DNA from 2 places in the Thioalkalivibrio sp. ALgr1 genome. Region 2 is predicted to be linked to the other one. Evidence: predicted binding sites of a transcription regulator. Region 2 holds the regulator's gene; the other holds the start of a gene.

Region 1 (9,269 bases), on a different contig from region 2:
TGTCGAGAACAGCAGAAGAGGACGACGCGGGCCCCGACGAGATGACCGAGGTGATCGGTGGCAGTGGCTTCGTGGTGAACGACGAGGGCCAGATCATCACCAACTTCCACGTGATCGCGGCCACGGTTGGCGAGGCGAAGGAGGACCGCATCGATCTGGCACCAGGGGCGACGCTAACGGTGTCGTTCCTCGGGACGCCGGAGGTGGAGCACGATGTGCGGGTGGTCGGTGCCAACCCGGACGTGGATCTGGCGCTACTGGAGCTAGTGGACCCGGCGGCGGCGCCCGACCCCGGCCCGATCCCGCTGGGCGATTCCGACCGGTTGCAGGTCGGCCAGAAGGCGATCGCGATCGGCAATCCGTTCGGCCTGCATTCGACGGTCACCGCCGGGATCGTGTCGGCGCTGGAGCGCGAGCGTCCGGGGCTGGTGGGGATCGAGATCCCGTACATCCAGACCGATGCTGCGATCAACCCCGGCAATTCCGGCGGGCCGCTGCTCGATTCCAGTGGCGAGGCGGTGGGGGTGAACAATGCCATCCTGGCGCCGGCCGGAACCTTCGCGGGCATCGGTCTGGCGGTGCCGAGCAACCTGGTCGCCGAGGCGATGGCGGAGCTGCGCGCGGGCGGTTTTTCCGGCCTGGCGGCCGCGGCGGCGCAGCTGCCGGAACGCCCGCGCATGGGCATGGAGGTGGCGCTGCGGGTGGTGGATTACCCGCGCGGCCTGCGCGCGGAGCTGGGGCTGCCAGAGCATGGCGTGGTGGTGACCGACACCTCGGCCGACGGGCCGGCCGAACGCGCCGGCATCCGGCGGCCGGAGAACGTGGTGCTGGTAAACGGGCGCGCGTTCCCGGTGGATATCGACGTGATCACCCATATCGACGGACAGCGCGTGACGCGGCCGATCGACATCCAGCGCGTGATTCTGGGGCGCGAGGAGGGCGACGTGGTGACGCTGCGGGTATGGCGCGACGGCACTGAGCGCGAGGTGGAGGTCGCACTGGAGATCGTTCCCCTGGGCGAGGATTGAGCCCGAAGGCGGGAACCGCCGCACCCTTGGTCTGACGCCTCTGGCGTGCGCTCTCCGGCAGGAGCCCAGCCCTCTGGGCGATGGGGCGCTGGACATGCCCGATCGGCGAGGGGGCTCGCCTCCTACAGCGGTAGGTCCCAGCCTCGGCGGCGAACCGGCTTGCTTTCAGGCGGAGCTGGCGGGTCGGGCGATGGCAAGGACGGAGGCGCGCGTCCCGTGGCGTCCGAGTGTGGTGAACTCGTCGATCACAAACCCGGCCCCCGCCACCTGTTCCCGAAACGCTTCTTCGTAGGTCACGCGACCGAAATCGATGGTGGTGATGCGCTTGAGCAGGGGCTTGAAGCGCTCCATCCAGCGGGAGGGGCGGGTCTGGAAGGTCTGGGTGAAGAAGACCTTCCCCTCCGGCTTCAACAGGCTGCGGCAGTGACGCAGAGCGCCCTCGGGGTCCGGCAGGAGCATGAAGCTGGCGGAGAAGTAGATCGCGTCGTACGGGCCGCCCGTGTGGTCGTAGATGGATTCCAGCCGGGCCTCGGCACGATCGGCCAGGGGCGAGTTGCGCAGGGCTCGCCGGGCGTGCTTGATGTAGTCGGCATCGATATCGATCCCCGTGATGACCAGGCCCTTCTCGCCTGCGGTGTCGGCATTGGCGAGCAGCGCGCCGGCGGTGCCGATGCCTACGTCCAGCAGAGCCGCCCCGTCCGGCAGCCGCCGCATGACCTCGGCATACCACTGCGAAGTAAGACGGAGGATCAGCAGGTTGTAGATAGCGCTGCGCATAGGGGAGTCGTCACTGGGATCGGCCGGTAGCGGGCCTACCATACCGGAGCCGGCGCACCGGCTCGAAGCCAGGGTTTCTTGCCAGCCCGGAATACTGTTTATATAAACAGTATATGGATGCCACTGCCCCCGAACCGCCGGAGTACGCCGAGCTGACGAGCGTCAGCAACTTCTCGTTCCTGCGCGGGGCCTCGCACCCGGAGGAGCTGATGGAGCGGGCCCGAGCGCTGGGCTATCGCGCGCTGGCGCTGACCGATATCGCCTCGCTGGCCGGCGTGGTCCGCGCGCACGCGGCGGCGAAGGACTGCGGGTTGCACCTGATCCTGGGGGCGACCTTCCGGCTGGCGGACGGCCCTGCCCTGGCCCTGCTGGTGCGCAATGCGGCGGGCTACGCCGCGCTGTGCCGTCTGATCACCCGGGCGCGCGGGGCGGCGGGCAAGGGGCATTACCACCTGACACAGGCGGACCTCGACGCCCTGCCCGCCGGGGCGCGGGCCGGCTGGCACGTCCTGCTGCGTATCGAGCCCGAGATCGCGGAGCCGACGCTCGCCGAAGCGGCCCGCTGGCTGGCCGGGTGGGCCGCGCCGGGGCAGGCCCATCTGGCGGTCAGCCAGCTGCGCACGCCGCAAGATGCCACGCTCACGACCCGCGCACGGCAGCTCGCCGACGCGACGGGACTCCCGATCGTCGCTTGCGGCGATGTGCACATGCATTCTCGCGGCCGGCGTGCCCTGCAGGACGTGCTGACCGCGCTGCGCCTGCGCACCACGGTTGCCGAGGCGGCCCCGGCGCGCTTCCCCAACGGCGAGCGCTGCCTGCGCCCGCGCGACGACCTGGCCACGCTGTATCCCGCCGCCTGGCTCGCGGCCAGTGTGCGGATCGCGCAGGACTGCGACTTCTCGCTGGACGCGGTCACCTACCGCTACCCGACCGATCCCCTGCCCCGGGACACGAGCCCGGCCGCCTACCTGCGCAAGGAGACCCTGAAGGGCGCGCGCGGGCGCTGGCCCGACGGCATCCCGCCGAAGGTATCCGAACAAATCGAACGCGAGCTCGGGATCATCGCGCAGCTTGGCTACGAGCCCTACTTCCTGACGGTCTACGACATCGTGCGCTTTGCCCGCGGTCGCGGGATCCTGTGCCAGGGGCGGGGCTCGGCGGCGAACTCCGCGGTCTGTTATGCCCTCGGCATCACGGCGGTGGACCCCTCGCGCTCCAGCATGCTGTTCGAGCGCTTCATCTCCGCCGAGCGTGGCGAGCCGCCGGATATCGATGTCGACTTCGAGCACGAGCGCCGCGAGGAGGTGATCCAGTACATCTACCGGCGCTACGGCCGCGAGCGCGCGGCGCTGGCCTGCACGGTGATCCGCTACCGCCGGCGCAGCGCCCTGCGCGACGTCGGCCGCGCCCTGGGCATCTCGCGCGCGCGGCTGGATGCGCTGACCGCCAACCTCGCCTGGTGGGACGACGGCATCCCTGCCGAGCGCCTGCGCGAGGTCGGGCTGGATCCGGATGGTGCCCTGGCCCGACAGTGGCAGGCGCTGACCGCCGAGCTGCTGGGCTTCCCCCGCCACCTGTCGCAGCACACCGGCGGCTTCGTGATCGCCGAGGGCCGGCTGGACGAGCTGGTGCCGATCGAGAACGCGGCGATGCCGGAGCGCTCGGTGATCCAGTGGGACAAGGACGACCTCGACGCGGTGGGGCTGTTGAAGATCGACGTGCTGGCGCTGGGGATGCTCTCCTGCGTGCGCCGCGCGCTGGAGCTGATGGCGCGCCACCGGGGCCGCGACTGGGGTCTGGCCGACATCCCCGCCGAGGATCCGGCGGTCTACCACATGCTGCAGAAGGCCGACACCCTGGGCGTGTTCCAGATCGAGTCGCGCGCGCAGATGAGCATGCTGCCGCGCCTGAAGCCGGCGAACTTCTACGACCTGGTGATCGAGATCGCCATCGTGCGCCCCGGCCCGATCCAGGGCGAGATGGTGCACCCATATCTGAAGCGCCGTGCCCACCCGGAGCGGGTGCGTTATCCGAATCCCGAGATCCGGCGGGTGCTGGGGCGCACCCTGGGGGTGCCGATCTTCCAGGAGCAGGTGATCGAGCTGGCGATGGTCGCGGCCGGCTTCTCCGCCGGCGAGGCGGACGGGCTGCGCCGCGCGATCGGGGCCTGGCGCCGTACCGGCCAGCTCGCGCGCTACCGCGAGCGCCTGATGGACGGGATGCGGCAACGCGGCTATCCGGAGAAGTTCGCCGAGCAGCTGTACAAGCAGATCCTTGGCTTTGGCGAGTACGGCTTCCCCGAGTCGCACTCGGCCAGCTTTGCGCTGATCACCTATGTCTCGTCCTGGCTCAAGTGCCATGAACCGGCGATCTTTGCCTGCGCGCTGCTGAACAGCCAGCCGATGGGCTTCTACGCCCCTGCACAGATCGTCGCCGACGCGCGCCGCCACGGCGTGGAGGTGCGCCCGGTGGATGTGCGCTGCAGTGACTGGGACTGCACGGTGGAGCCGGTGGCCGGGAGCGACGCGCTGGCCCTGCGCCTGGGCCTGAACCGGGTCGGCGGGCTCGCGCAGGCCGTGGCCGAGCGCGTCGTCGCCGCGCGCACCGAGCGCCCGTTCGCGGACGTGCCGGATCTGGTCGCCCGCGCCGCCCTGACCCGTGCCCAGGCCAACCGCCTGGCCCGCGCCGACGCCCTGAAGGGACTGGCCGGCAACCGCCACCAGGCGCGCTGGGCAACCGAGGCGGTGGAGGAACCCCTGCCCCTGTTCGCCGACGCCCCGGCCGACACAGTGCGCGAAGCCGACGTGACCCCGCTGCTGCCGCGCCCGGATGCGGTGGATGACCTGGTGCAGGACTACGCCACCCAGGGCCTGAGCCTGGGCCCGCACCCGCTGGCGCTGATGCGCCCGTTCCTGGAACGCAAGCGACTACGCACCGCCGCCCGGCTGCTGGAGTGCCCCGGGCATCCCGGTGCCCGCTATGCCGGCCTTGTGATCACCCGCCAGCGGCCGGGATCGGCCAACGGCACAGTGTTCCTGACCCTGGAGGACGAGAGCGGCACGCTGAACCTGATCGTCTGGCCGGACCGGGTGGAGCGCTTTCGCGCCGAGGTCCTGCACGGGCGCCTGCTGGAAGCCCACGGGGAATGGCAGTACAGCGAGGGGGTTGGGCACCTGATCGTGCAGCGCCTGATCGATCGCAGCGCCTGGCTGGGCGAGCTGACTACCCGCTCCCGCGACTTCGGATAGGGATTGCGCCTCGGGCGACGCTCAGACGCGGCCGTAGAGGTCCTCCAGCCGCACGATGTCGTCCTCGCCCAGATAGCTGCCGGACTGGATTTCGATCAGCTCCAGCGGGATCGCGCCCGGGTTCTCCAGCGAATGGATCTGCCCGATCGGCACATAGGTGGACTGGTTCTCCGTCACCAGATAGGTCTCTTCGCCGTTGCGCACCCGCGCGGTGCCGCTGACGACCACCCAGTGTTCCGCGCGGTGGTGGTGCATCTGCAGCGAGAGCTTCGCCCCGGGTTTCACGGTAATGCGCTTGACCTGATAGCGCCGCCCGACGTCGACGCACTCGTAGCAGCCCCAGGGGCGATACACCGCCGGGTGGTCCACATGCTCGCTGCGGTTGTCCGACTTCAGCCGCTCGACGATGCGCTTGACGTCCTGCACGCGGTCGCGGTCCGCCACCAGCACCGCATCGCGGGTGGCGACCACCGCGAGGTTGCGCAGGCCGATCCCCGCAACCAGCAGGCCGTCGGCATCGACCACGCAGCCCTCGCTGTCCTCCAGCAGGCAATCGCCACGCAGGGTATTGCCCTGCGCGTCGGTCCCGCGCACCCCGGCCAGCGCGGACCAGGACCCGATATCGCTCCAGCCCGCGGCCAGGGGCGTGACCGCCGCGCGGTCGGTGCGCTCCATCACGGCGTAGTCCACCGAGATGTTCGGGGCCCGGGCAAACGCCTCCGGGGCTACGCGCAGGAAATCGAGGTCCTCGCGCGCCCCCTCCAGCGCGGCCTGACAGGCCGTAACGATCTCGGGCTCGAAGCGCTCCAGCTCCTGCATATACTGTGAGGCACGGAATACGAACATGCCGCTGTTCCAGAGATAGCCCCCCTGGCTCAGGTACTCGCGCGCCGTGGCAGCATCGGGCTTTTCGACAAAACGCGCGACCCGCGCACCGGCCTCGCCCAGCGACTCGCCCTGCTGGATATAGCCATAACCGGTCTCGGGCGTCACCGGCACGATCCCAAAGGTGACCAGATAGCCGGCCTCCGCCAGCGCCACGGCGCGGCCCACGGCAGCCTTGAAGGCATCGCCATCGCCGATGTGGTGATCCGCGGCCAGGACCAGCAGCAACGGGTCGTCGCCTTCCGCGCGGGCCTGCAGCGCCGCCAGGGCAATCGCCGGGGCCGTGTTGCGCCCCTCTGGTTCCAGCAGGATGCGCGCCTGTTCGACACCAATCGCGCGCAATTGCTCGGCGGCCAGGAAGCGGTGCTCCACGTTGGCCAGCACCAGTGGTGCCGCCGCATGCAGGCCCTCCAGGCGCGCGACGGTTTGCTGCAGCAGCGTCTGGTCGCCGGTCAGGGGCAGGAACTGCTTCGGGTAATGGCTGCGCGACACCGGCCACAGCCGCGTGCCGGTACCGCCGGCCAGGATCACCGGTTGCAGCTGGTTCTGGGTATCGGCAGGCGCCATCGTTGTTATCCCCGTATCAGGCGGGAAAGCTCTTCCACGCGACGCTCCAGCAGGGCCGGATCAGCGCGGGTCTCGACGTTCAGCCGCAACAGCGGTTCGGTGTTGGAGCTGCGCAGGTTGAAGCGCCAGTCCGGGAACTCGAGGCTGACGCCGTCGGTGCGATCTTCCTCGCCACCCTGACCCTCAAGGGCCGCGAGAACGCGATCCGTGGCGGCTTCGACGTCCGCGACCTCGAAGTTCAGCTCGCCGCTGCAGGGGTAGCGCGCCATGCGCTCGGCCACCATTTCGCCCAGCGACTGACCTCGGCGCCCCATCAACTCGGCGACCCGCAGCCACGGCAGCATCCCGCTATCGCAGTAGTAAAAGTCCCGGAAGTAGTGATGCGCGCTCATCTCGCCGCCGTAGATGGCGTCCTCGTGGCGCAGGCGCTCCTTCATGAATGCGTGCCCGGTCTTGGACTGGACGGGCTCGCCACCCGCCGCTCGCACCATCTCGATGGTGTTCCAGGTCAGCCGCGGGTCGTGGACGATCCGCTCGCCGGGTTGCCCGCCTTCCAGGCAGGCCTGAGCCAGCAGCCCTACGATGTAGTAGCCCTCAATGAAATTCCCCGCTGCATCGAACAGGAAGCAGCGATCGAAGTCGCCATCCCAGGCCACACCCAGATCCGCGCCATGCTTGCGCACGGCGTCGGCCGTGGCCGCACGGTTCTCCGGCAACAGCGGGTTGGGGATGCCATTGGGGAAATGTCCGTCCGGCTCGAAATTCACGCGGATCAGTTCGAACGGCAGATGAGGCTCCAGTGCCTCCAGCACCGGGCCCGCACCGCCATTGCCCGGGTTTACGACTACGCGCAGCTTCGGCAGCGCCTCCCGGTCGACCGATGCGAGCAGCCGGGCGATATAGTCCGGCCGATGGTCCAGCGGATGTACCTGGCCTTGTGGCATGGGGCGGAAGTCGCCGCGCTCTGCGCATGCCTGGATCGCCTGCAGCCCGGAGTCCCCGCTGATCGGTCGCGACTCGCCGCGCACGAGCTTGAGCCCGTTGTAATCCAGTGGGTTGTGGCTCGCGGTAACCATCACCCCGCCACCAGCCCCGTAGTGCGCAGTCGCAAAGTAGACCTCTTCGGTCCCGCACAGACCGATATCGGCCACGTCGCTACCGCCGGCGGTGAGTCCTTCGGTCAGGGCCTGGGCCAGTGTCGGGCTGGAGAGGCGGATATCGTGTCCGACCACCGTACGGCCGGGCCGGACCTCTTCGGCAAAGGCGCGTCCGATGGCGTATGCCACCTCGGGGTTGAGTTGATCCGGCACGCGGCCGCGTACGTCGTACGCCTTGAAGCAATCGATCTTCATGCAGTTCCCTTCCGGCCCCCTCCGACTCCCGGCACCGCCGGCAGCGCGCACTCCTTTCTCCTCATGATACATAGCAGAGCCGCAGCATGATGCGACGGAGGTTACAACGACCTCAGTAGGTTTACTTGACGCTTGCGGCTCATGCCCCTGAACATGGTGGGTTTATCCAACGAGGAGAAGCCGATGAGTGAGCCGCAAGTGAAGACCGAGGAGAAGAAGCAGCATTTCGACGATATCTACGTCGCCGAGACCCCGGTGCCGTTCAAGGAGCGCATCATCGACGCGCTCGATTACATCTCCGACGACTTCAACCGGCAAACCTTCGACCGGCTGATTCTCCCCTGGGCGCAGCAACAGGCTGACGCAGGCAAGACCCTGAATTACGTCGATCTGTGCTGCTGCTTTGGTAACACCACCATGGCGGCCGTGCACGGCATGGATGTCGAGGCAATCCGCGCCAACTGGGCCGACGAGCAGGCCTGCAAGACGGTTGCTGCCCCGCGCCGTCTGCCCATCAAAACGACCGGCATCGACATCTCCGGCAACGCCCTCGCCTACGGCAAGAGCTCGGGTCTGTTCGACCAGACCTTCGAGGCTGACCTGAACCAGGCCGACGCCGACACGCGCAACGCGATCGAGCAGTCGATGGAAGAGGCAGACATCGTCATCTCCACCGCATCGCTGGTCTATCTGGACCCCCCGGCCATCGAGAGCCTGGTGGACGCCTTCGCGCGCGGCAAGGGCGAAGGCTACATGCTGGTGAATTTTCTCAACCCCTTCGCACTAGAAAAAGCGGACGCCACCAAGCGTTTGTTGCTGAATCGTCTGGACTTTGTCGGCAGTACTGCAACCCGTCACCGTCGTATGTCGCCGCTGGAGCAGGAAAACTATCCCGGCGAAGACTGGGCCCTGCTGGAAATCTGGGTGCTGCGTCGCCGCGGGTAAGCCGTTACCGGCGCCTTCAGCGCATCAAGGAAAAGGCCGGCGTTCGCCGGCCTTTTTTGTGTCTCCGTCACCGGATACCTAGAGCGCGACCACACGATCGCGCCCTGCCCGCTTGGCCTGGTACATCGCCTCGTCAGCCCGCCGCGCGAGGAGCTTGGCGCTGTCACCGGAGGCCCGTTCGGCGACCCCGAAGCTGGCGGTGACGCCCGGCACCCCGGGCACGCTCATCGCAGCGACCGCCTGGCGCAGCTTTTCGGCCATGGCCGTCGCACCCACCAGCCGGGTCTCGGGCACCAAGATGATGAACTCTTCTCCGCCCCAACGACCCAGGGTATCCGCGTCGCGCAGTTCCGCACTCACGGTCTTCGCCAGCGCTTTAAGGACTTCGTCGCCGGCATCGTGGCCGTAACGGTCATTCACCGCCTTGAAGTGATCCAGATCGAACATGATCAGGCTCAGCGGACGAC
Region 2 (9,269 bases):
GGCGGCGCTGGGCGCGTCGGTCTGGGTGCTGGGCACGCTGTATGAATCGGTCGCGGACGCGCAGATGGCGCGCTTCCGGGGCGATCCTGCAAGGCGGGGCAAGGTCATGGACCAGGGTTTATGGCGCTACAGTCGGCACCCGAACTACTTCGGCGAGATCGTCGTCTGGGTGGGCTACGGCTTGCTCGCGCTGGCCGCCGGGGGCTGGTGGGCGGTGCCCTCGGCGATCCTGATGATCGTGCTGATCCTGCGTGTGTCGGGCGTCACGTTACTGGAAAAACGTCTGCATGCCTCGCGGCCGGGCTATGCGGACTATGCGCGGCGCACCAATACGCTGATCCCGGGTCCGCCACGATCTTAAGGAAACACCGATCCGTCGCCGATTTCGGTGGCACTCCCTTGCTGTGCTTTCCCCGTCCGCGCTATAAAGCGCGCATCTTTCCGGTCTTCCGACGCGCGTTGGAGGCCGAGTTTCCCGATCGCCGATCTCACAGCAGGGCCCTACGCACGCATGAGCGCTACGCCGAGTCCCGTCCAGACCATTGAACTGAAAGGGCGCATGATGCTGGTGTCGGTGCTGCGGGTGTTCCAGACCGACCCCCGGCAGCTTGGCGAGCAGCTGGTCGCGCACCGCGAACAGGCCCCGGACCTGATGCGCGACATGCCCATCGTGCTGGACCTCGAGCCGGTGGCCGAGGCGCCCGAGAGCGACCTGCAGGCGACCATCGAGCAGGTGCGCGCCGAGGGCTTCAAGCTGATCGGCCTGCATGCCGGCGAGGTCGCCGAGCGTCTGCAGAGCTATTCCGAGCTATTCGATGTGTTGCCCGTGCTGCAACTGGGTGGCCGCGGTGGCGCGCCCAGTGGCGAGGTGCCCCTGGATGAAGGCGAGCCCCCGGAGCCGGCGCCGAGCAAGAAGGGCAAGAAATCCGCGGACAGGTTGGCCGAGGCCGCCCCCGCGGTCCACAGCGCGACCCGCGTGGTGGATCGTCCTGTCCGTTCCGGGCAGCAGATCTACGCCCGCGGCGGCGACCTGCTGGTGACCGGGGCGGTGTCCGCCGGTGCTGAACTGCTCGCGGATGGCCACATCCATGTGCTGGGTCCTCTGCGCGGGCGGGCACTCGCCGGCGTGCGGGGCCTGGAGACGGCTCGGATCTTCTGCCGGCGACTGGATGCAGAGCTTTTGTCTATCGCGGGACATTACCGGGTGGCCGAGGATATCGCCGAGTCCGAGCGTGGCGAGAACCGGCTGGTGACACTCGCGGGCGAAAGCCTCAAGATCGCTGAAATCTGAGCGAGCGGCGTAGAGGGCGCTCGGTCCTGTATACGTCATCGCGCGACGACCAAGGAGAAGCAGCCACCATGGCACGCATCGTAGTGATTACCTCGGGCAAGGGCGGGGTCGGCAAGACCACCACCTCTGCCGCGATCGCCACCGGTCTGGCCCTGCGCGGCCACAAGACGGCCGTGATCGATTTTGACGTCGGCCTGCGCAACCTGGATCTGATCATGGGCTGCGAGCGCCGCGTGGTGTATGACTTTGTCAACGTGATCAATGGCGACGCCAACCTGAAACAGGCGCTGATCCGCGACAAGCGCGCAGACAACCTGTACATCCTCCCGGCCTCGCAGACGCGCGACAAGGACGCCCTGACGCAGGACGGTGTGGAGCGCGTGCTGAACGAGCTGTCCGAGGACTTCGAGTACATCATCTGCGACAGCCCGGCGGGGATCGAGCGGGGCGCGCTGATGGCGGCCTACTTTGCTGACGAGGCCATCGTGGTCACCAACCCCGAGGTCTCCTCGGTGCGCGACTCCGACCGCATCCTCGGCATCCTCGCCAGCAAGACCCGGCAGGTGGAACAGGGCGGCGAGCCGATCCAGGGGCGCCTGCTGCTGACCCGCTATGCCGCGGAGCGCGCCGCGCGCGGCGAGATGCTCAGTATCGAGGACGTGGGTGAGATCCTGGCCATCGACCTGCTGGGTGTGATCCCCGAATCGCAGGCCGTGCTGAACGCCTCGAATGCCGGCCAGCCCGTGGTGCTGGACGAGGAATCCGACGCCGGTCAGGCCTACCAGGATGCAGTGGATCGCTTCCTGGGCGAGGAGCGCCCGCTTCGCTTTGTCGATGTACCGAAGAAGGGCTTCTTCGGACGCCTGTTCGGGGGCTGACCATGGGCATCTTCGACTACTTCCGCCAGCCGCGGCAGAAAAGCGCCAGTGTTGCCAAGGAACGCCTGCAGATCATCGTGGCGCGCGAACGTGCGGCCCGGGGCGGGCCGGATTATCTGCCCGCGATGCAGCAGGAACTGCTGCAGGTCATCCGCAAGTACGTGAAGGTCAACGACGACGCCGTGCAGATGAACGTCGACCGCGAGGGCGACTGCGAGGTGCTGGAGTTGAACATCATCCTGCCCGACGATCGGGGCTAGCATATGTTCAGCCCGTCTCTCGCTGTAGGAGCTCAGCCCCCTGAGCGATGGGGAGCCAGGCCCGGCCCCCATCGGCCAGAGGGCTGGCCTCCTACGGTGGGTTGCCCCGGCCCCATCGGCTTAACATCGGCATAAGGCACATGATCCGTCCATGAGAATCCTGGTCACCGGCAGCGCCGGTTTTATTGGCAGCGCCCTCTCCCTGCGCCTGCTGGAGCGGGGCGACGAGGTCATCGGCGTCGACAACCTCAACGACTACTACGATGTCTCGCTGAAAGAGGCACGCCTGGCGCGCACGCAGGACCACCCGAGCTATACCGAGGTCCGCGAGGACATCGCCGACCGCGCGGCGATGGAGCGGGTGTTTCGCGAGCATCGCCCGGAGCGGGTGGTCAACCTGGCGGCTCAGGCCGGGGTGCGCTACTCGCTGGAGAACCCGGCGGCCTATGTCGACACCAACCTGGTCGGCTTCGGCAACATCCTGGAGGGCTGCCGGCACAACGGTGTGGAGCACCTGGTCTACGCCAGCTCCAGCTCCGTCTACGGCGCCAACACCACGATGCCGTTCTCGGTACACGACAACGTCGACCACCCGCTGAGCCTCTACGCGGCGAGCAAGAAGGCCAACGAGCTGATGGCGCATACCTATGCGCACCTCTACCAGCTCCCGGTGACGGGCCTGCGCTTCTTTACCGTCTACGGCCCCTGGGGCCGACCGGACATGGCGCTGTTCCTGTTCACGAAGAAGATCCTGGCGGGCGAGCCGATCGACGTCTTCAACTACGGCCACCACCGCCGTGACTTCACCTACATCGACGACATCGTCGAGGGCGTGATCCGCGCGCTGGATCGTCCGGCACGGGCCAATCCTGCGTGGACCGGGGCCGAGCCCGATTCGGCGACGAGTGCGGCACCCTACCGGCTGTACAACATCGGCAACCACGAGCCGGTGGAGCTGATGCGCTACATCGAGGTGCTGGAAGACTGCCTGGGCAAGAAGGCCGAGAAAAACCTCCTGCCCCTGCAGCCGGGCGATGTGCCGGACACCTACGCCGATGTCGAGGCCCTGCGCGAGGACGTGGGCTATGCCCCCGCGACCGCGGTGGAAGACGGTATCGCCCGCTTTGTCGAGTGGTATCGCGAGTACTACCGCGTCTGATCAGTAACCCGGGCGCGCCGTACTGGCGCGCTACCCCCAGTACCCCTGCCGGAACCACTGGCCGCTGCGCAGGCAGCGGTACAGCCACAGCCTGCGACCCTGCCGGTCGCGCGTGACCGCGTAATCGCGGCGTACATCCTGCCCGCGGTCCCACCAGCCATCCTCCAGCCGGCCCAGCCCGTGTGCTTGCAGCGGGGGTGGGGTCGGCTGTGGGTCCTGTAGCCACAGCGCCGTGCCGCAGATCATTTGCGCGGGTGTCGGCGGCGGGGGTGAGGCTGCCGCGTCGAGATCGTGTCGCGCGTCCTGGGCGGCCTCGGGGCGCGGGATGCCGCTGGCGGTCAGCCGGACGATCGCCTGCTCGCCCAGACGCGCGCTCAGGCGGGCCAGCACGGCCGGCAGCTGCGCGTCTGGCGGCGGGTGGCCCGGTGTCTCGGCCAGCAGGCTGGCGCCCTGCGCGGGCGGGTCGAGCAGCCGCGTGGCCCGCAGGCGCAGGCCGATGACCGGGGCGGGCAGGACCTCGCGTTCCAGCCGGGTCTGCCACAGGGGCAGCCAGTCCTCCGCACGGATACCGGGATCGCCGCGTTCCAGCGTTATTCGGGTAGGGGCCATTCGGGTAGCGGTAATCCGCGCATGCGCCTCACGGTGTTTCAGCTCCAGCGTCATCCCCTGCAGGCTGCGGTTCAGGCCGCGCAGCTGGGCCTCGGCCTGGCGCAGCAGGCGCTTGAGCGGGAAGGCCAGGGCCCCGGTCGCATGAATCTCGTGTTCCAGGCGCAGCGACAGGTCCAGTTCCGGGGGCGGGTCGAAGCGCGGCAGGGTCTCCGTGCGCCGCCCCAGCAGCCGATCCAGCAGTGTCAGCAACTCCGGGCCGTGGCGGCGCGCGAGTTCGGGGCGCGCCAGGCGCAGCAGGTCGCCGAGCTGGCGCAGGCCGATGGCCCGCAGGCCCTCCCGGGTCGCGGCGGAGAGCGGCAGGGCCTCCAGTGGGACCGGTGACAGGGTGCGGCGCAGGGCCTCGCTATCTTCGGGGATCGCGGGATTACGCAGGGTGGCCAGCAGGCGAGCGGCGGCCGGACTGCGTGCCACGCCGATGCGCGGGTGGAAGCCCAGTCCCTCCAGGGTGCCCCGCACCCGTTCCCGCAGGGCGGCGAGTCCGCCGAACAGGCGCCGGCTGCGGCCGACCTCCAGCAGGATGCGCCGGGCGTCCGGCTCCGGGTGCACGTGATCGGAGAACTGCAGCAGCACGCCGGCCAGCATGGCGATCTGCGCGGTCTGGGCCTGCGGGTCGTGCTCGACGAGTTCCGGCGTGTCGAGGATGGCAAGGGCATCGGCCAGCGCCATGCCCGGTCGGGCCCCGGTGCGGCGCGCGGCGCGATTAGCGGCATGCACGCGTGGAGCGGCGCCGGCCTCGACCACCAGCAGGGGGCGTTCGGTCAGCCGTGAACGGCCCGCCTCGGCACGCGCCAGGGTCTCCAGCGCCAGGTGCGGCAGCTCGACCGCCATCCACTGTTCGTTTGCTGAGCGTGGTCCGATCCGTGGGGCAGGGCCGGACTCCGCTGGGTGCTCCGAGGGCGCAACCGAGGGCGGAATAAGGGCTGGCTGGCGCCATGCGCGGACCGGGCGAGAGGCCCGCGGGTGTGGGACGGCTTGTGGTCGCTCCGGATGGCCCATCTCAGGGCACCGGGATGTGCAGGGCCTGGCCGGAACGGGCCCAGTCGCCGATGCCCTTCAGGCAGTGCAGTTCGAGGCCGTCGGTGGCGGGCTGCCAGCGCAGGCGCTGATGGGCCGGGGAGGGCTGCTCCGCGGCGCGCGGCGGGCGGTACAGGATGGCGCAGGCCTGGCTTTCGGCCGCGGCCAGGCGCAGCCGACGCAACAACGCGGTTTCCACCGGGCCGCCCAGCCAGGCCAGCAGGACCCCGAAGGCCGGGTCGCGCAGGCATTGTTCGCCGGCCCAGAGGGTGTCGCGGTTGTGTTCGGTGCGGATCATCAGCACCCGTTCCGGCGGGATGCCGAGCGGCTGCCAGCCGGGCAGCCAGGGCGTGGCGGGCGGCGCCAGCAGCGCGATCCAGTAGCCTTCGCGGCCGCAGGCCGCGAGCATGGGGACCAGCAGACGGGTCTCGCCACAGCCAAAGGGGGCGCCCAGGAGTTCGATCAGCTGGCCGCGCGGCCAGCCGCCCCCGAGGGCCCGGTCCAGCGCCGGGTGACCACTCGGCCAGACCGGGGCATTCGCGGCAGGGGCGGCGCTGCGCCCGCGCCACAGCGCCGGATGATCGAGCAGGGCATCAATGGAAGGCACGGGCTTAGCCCTGCGCTTCAAGATCGCGCAGTACGCCGACCCCGATGCCTTCGATCGCCAGCTCCTGACGCTCCAGGTTGATCTCGATCGGGGCGAAGTCGGGGTTCTCCGGCAGCAGGCGCACGCGGGCACCGTCCCGCTCGAAGCGCTTGACCGTCACCTCGTCCTCGATGCGGGCCACGACGATCTGGCCGGGGCGGGCCTCCGGGGTCTGGCGGACGGCCAGCAGGTCGCCATCGAGGATGCCGGCGTCGCGCATGCTCTCGCCGTGCACGCGCAGCAGGTAGTCCGGGCGGGCCCGGAACAGGCTGTCGTCGATTCGGTAGTGGCGTTCGATATGCTCGGTGGCGAGGATCGGCGAGCCGGCCGCCACGCGCCCGACCAGAGGTAGTTCGGCCGGGCGGGCCGCATGCGCACCGGCCAGGCGGATACCGCGCGCGGCCCCGCCCACCAGCTCGATCGCGCCCTTTTTCTCCAGGGCCTTCAGGTGGCATTCGGCCGCATAGGGCGAGCGGAAACCAAAGGCACGGGCGATCTCGCTGCGCGTCGGGGCCGTGCCCTGGGTGGCGACGGTCTCGCTGATGTAGTCGAGGATGGCCTGCTGGCGCGCGGTCAGGGACACGGCGGGTGCTCCACGGGTTACTGGTTATAAATACAGTATTCCGTGGCGAAGTCCGAGGCAAGTAGCGGCAAGTGCCTTCGTGATCGGTGTTTCCCTAAGGCGAGCCCTGCTCCAGTGTCTGGCGCAGGTGCTCGATCTGTTCCGGCTTGATGCCGGCGATGTCCTTGATCGGCAGGGTGAACGCGAAGCCGTTGCCGACCTCGCTCAAAGCGAGTTCTTCGTCCAGGCGTTTCAGCAGCCGTTCGGCGAGGCTGGCCTCCAGGACCATTAGCAGCACGTTGCGGGCCGCGGAGTCCTTCAGATCCATGATCGGTGTGCGGCGCAGCTGGGCAATGCCCTGGCCCTCCAGCAGCGTCAGGCCGGCGGCGCCCTCGCGGCGCACGGTCTCGATGGCACGGTCGGCCCGGTTGCGCGGGACCACGGCGGCGAGCAGTACGAATTGCATGGCGTTCCTCGCGCAGAAGATTAGGAAACACTGATCAATGTACACGCTCGCGCTCGAGTCGCTTTTGCGTGCGAACAAGGCGCGGTGACTGCCGTGCAGTCATTCTGCACAAGGGAGCCGCAACGCGGTGCGCGCGCAAAAGCGGCCGAGCCCCTTGGGGTTGGTACCCCAGGTTCCCCGATCCTGCGTTGCGGCCCTTGCCGGTAGAACCACTACCGGCTGCGCACCGCGCCTTGTCTCGGAAAACCTGGGGTACCAACGCGAGCGTGTACATTGATCAGTGTTTCCTTAGGGTTGGGCGGGGGTACCCGCGAACTGCATGCCCGCCAGGGCCTGGGCATCCAGTGTGAAGGCCAGGCCGTTGTACGGCTGCAGCAGGTCCAGTTCCAGGTTCAGGCGGCGGGCGATGCGCTCGGCGCGTTGCTCGTCCAGCTCCCAGATGCAGACCGACTCCCGGCCCTGGTAGGTCACGCCGAGAAAGGTCATGTGGTCCGGAAAGCCGAGCCCCGCGCCGTGCATCACCGTGCCGTCCGCGCCGCCTTCCTCGGCCGCGATCGCCAGCGCCAGGTCCTCGCGATCCTGATCGACGATGGCCACCAGAAATGTTTCAGCCATGATGTCTTTACTCCCCGCCCGGCTGGTCAGTTGCCGAGATAGCGGCGCAGCACGCGCTGCCAGTCGTCGGATTCCAGAATCTCCAGTATGGCAACGTTCATCGGGGCGCGCAGGGGCGAGCCCTGGGGCAGGGCGAGGGCGTAGTCCTGGCGCAAAAACTCCACTGGCAGGACCTCCAGTTCGCCGGCGAAGTGTTCGCGCGTCTGGTAGCGCAGCAGCGGGGCGTCGTAGACCATCGCATCGGCGCGTCCCTCGGCCACCGCCGTGAGGGCGGACGTCAGGTCCTGGTGGTCGCGGTAGGCAAAGCCCTGATCGTTCAGCCAGGCGGCAGCACTGGAGCCGCCGATGGTGGCGATACGCTGACCCTCCAGGTCGGAGACATTCTGGATGCCGGTATCCAGCGAGCTGACCGTCAGCGTGGTCGCGATCGCGGCAGTAAATGTAGACACGAGGATCAGCGCGGCGAACATCCAGACCAGCGCGATCATGCGTCCTGGCAGGGTGCGCGGGGCCTTGTCGCCATAGCCGACCGTGGTCATGGTGACTGCGGCCCACCAGAACGCGGAGCCGAGCCCCTGGGCGGCGTTGCCACCGAACTCGTCGGCGTTGCGCCGACGCTCGAACAGCCACAGCAGCGCGCCCACCAGCAGGAGCAGTCCGGCCAGGGCCAGTACCACCATCAGAAAGGGAACGGAGATGAAGGCCCGCAGCGCCCCGGCCACCGGGTTGCCCTGCTGAGGCACGGCGATGGACAGCCCGGTAGTGTAATAGGGGTGAGTGAAATCGACCCGCTCGGCGCGGTCCGAGGTGGCGGTCAGGGCGGCGACCGAGACATCGATACGCCCGTCCCCCAGCCCGTCGATCAGCCCCTCGAGACTGGTCTCGCGGTACTCGTAGTCCAGCTCCAGGCGCTCCGCGACCCGCTCCCACAGTTCGATCGCGATGCCGGTGGGGTGGCCCTCGGCATCGTCCGGCGGGATCACGAACGGAGGTACGAAGCGGGTGCCGACCCGCAGTGTTTCCGTCTCACCGAGATCGGAGCCTGCCGTGGCCCCGGGGGCCTGGGCCGCGGCAGGGGCAGCCAGCAGCCCCGCGAGCACAGTCAGAACGATCAGGTACAACAGAGCGCGACCGCTACGGGGCATGGGCATATCCTCAAGGTGATTCGCCGTACCATACCGGGAATGCCCACAGGGAAACACCAACGGATGTACGACCCCTTTGCCTGCCCGGAACGCGCGCCAACGGCCATGGGTACGCCGCGCCCGGCGCTGGATGTCGGTTTTACCCTGGACTGGAGCAGTGCCGAGGCGCGGCATCGCGAGTGCCTGTTCCTGCCGTGGCTGATGCCGGCGCACGACGTCTGGCCGGGCGCCATCGGGTCGCAGCTGGCCGGCGTGGATGTCGGCGAGGCAGTAGACGTTCCGGGGGCACCTTTGGTCCCGGGGTGGGACCCGGCCGGGGAGGTCGAACTGCCGCCGGCGGCGTTCAATCGCCGCCTGCGCCGGCATCGGGTGGTGGAACCCCGGGCCGGGCGTTTCTATCCGCGTGCGTTCATCGCCGGCCATGCCGGCATCGAGGCCGGCGACCGCGAGCTGTTCCGCATCGGCAAGCTGGAAGACGCGCGGCTCGTCGCGGACCTGAACCATCCGCTGGCGGGCATGGACGACCTGCAGCTGCGCGCCCGGGTAATGGCGTTTCACGAGCAG

Evidence for each region. The regulator LexA, encoded in region 2, represses DNA repair genes until DNA is damaged. The targets are predictions, from matches to a motif close to TACTGTNNATATNNACAGTA.
Region 1: a site for LexA is predicted at 1,898-1,917, ahead of F466_RS0113010 (error-prone DNA polymerase). Genes of this name have one in related genera too.

Annotation. Positions count from the first base shown of each region.
Region 1 covers NZ_KB905139.1:32,825-42,093, reverse strand. Annotated here, with positions in the region: gene F466_RS0113020 (trypsin-like peptidase domain-containing protein) at 1-1,028, shown strand, start outside; gene F466_RS0113015 (bifunctional 2-polyprenyl-6-hydroxyphenol methylase/3-demethylubiquinol 3-O-methyltransferase UbiG) at 1,194-1,805, opposite strand; gene F466_RS0113010 (error-prone DNA polymerase) at 1,919-5,053, shown strand; gene F466_RS0113005 (mannose-1-phosphate guanylyltransferase/mannose-6-phosphate isomerase) at 5,075-6,505, opposite strand; gene F466_RS0113000 (phosphomannomutase/phosphoglucomutase) at 6,511-7,857, opposite strand; gene F466_RS0112995 (class I SAM-dependent methyltransferase) at 8,041-8,802, shown strand; gene F466_RS0112990 (sensor domain-containing diguanylate cyclase) at 8,881-9,269, opposite strand, start outside.
Region 2 covers NZ_KB905135.1:95,150-104,418, reverse strand. Annotated here, with positions in the region: gene F466_RS0109910 (DUF1295 domain-containing protein) at 1-361, shown strand, start outside; gene minC (septum site-determining protein MinC) at 512-1,291, shown strand; gene minD (septum site-determining protein MinD) at 1,360-2,169, shown strand; gene minE (cell division topological specificity factor MinE) at 2,172-2,429, shown strand; gene F466_RS0109890 (NAD-dependent epimerase) at 2,581-3,588, shown strand; gene F466_RS0109885 (DNA polymerase Y family protein) at 3,619-5,085, opposite strand; gene imuA (translesion DNA synthesis-associated protein ImuA) at 5,255-5,878, opposite strand; gene lexA (transcriptional repressor LexA) at 5,883-6,500, opposite strand; gene F466_RS0109870 (hypothetical protein) at 6,595-6,945, opposite strand; gene F466_RS0109865 (hypothetical protein) at 7,234-7,560, opposite strand; gene F466_RS0109860 (transporter substrate-binding domain-containing protein) at 7,587-8,705, opposite strand; gene F466_RS0109855 (methyltransferase domain-containing protein) at 8,769-9,269, shown strand, end outside.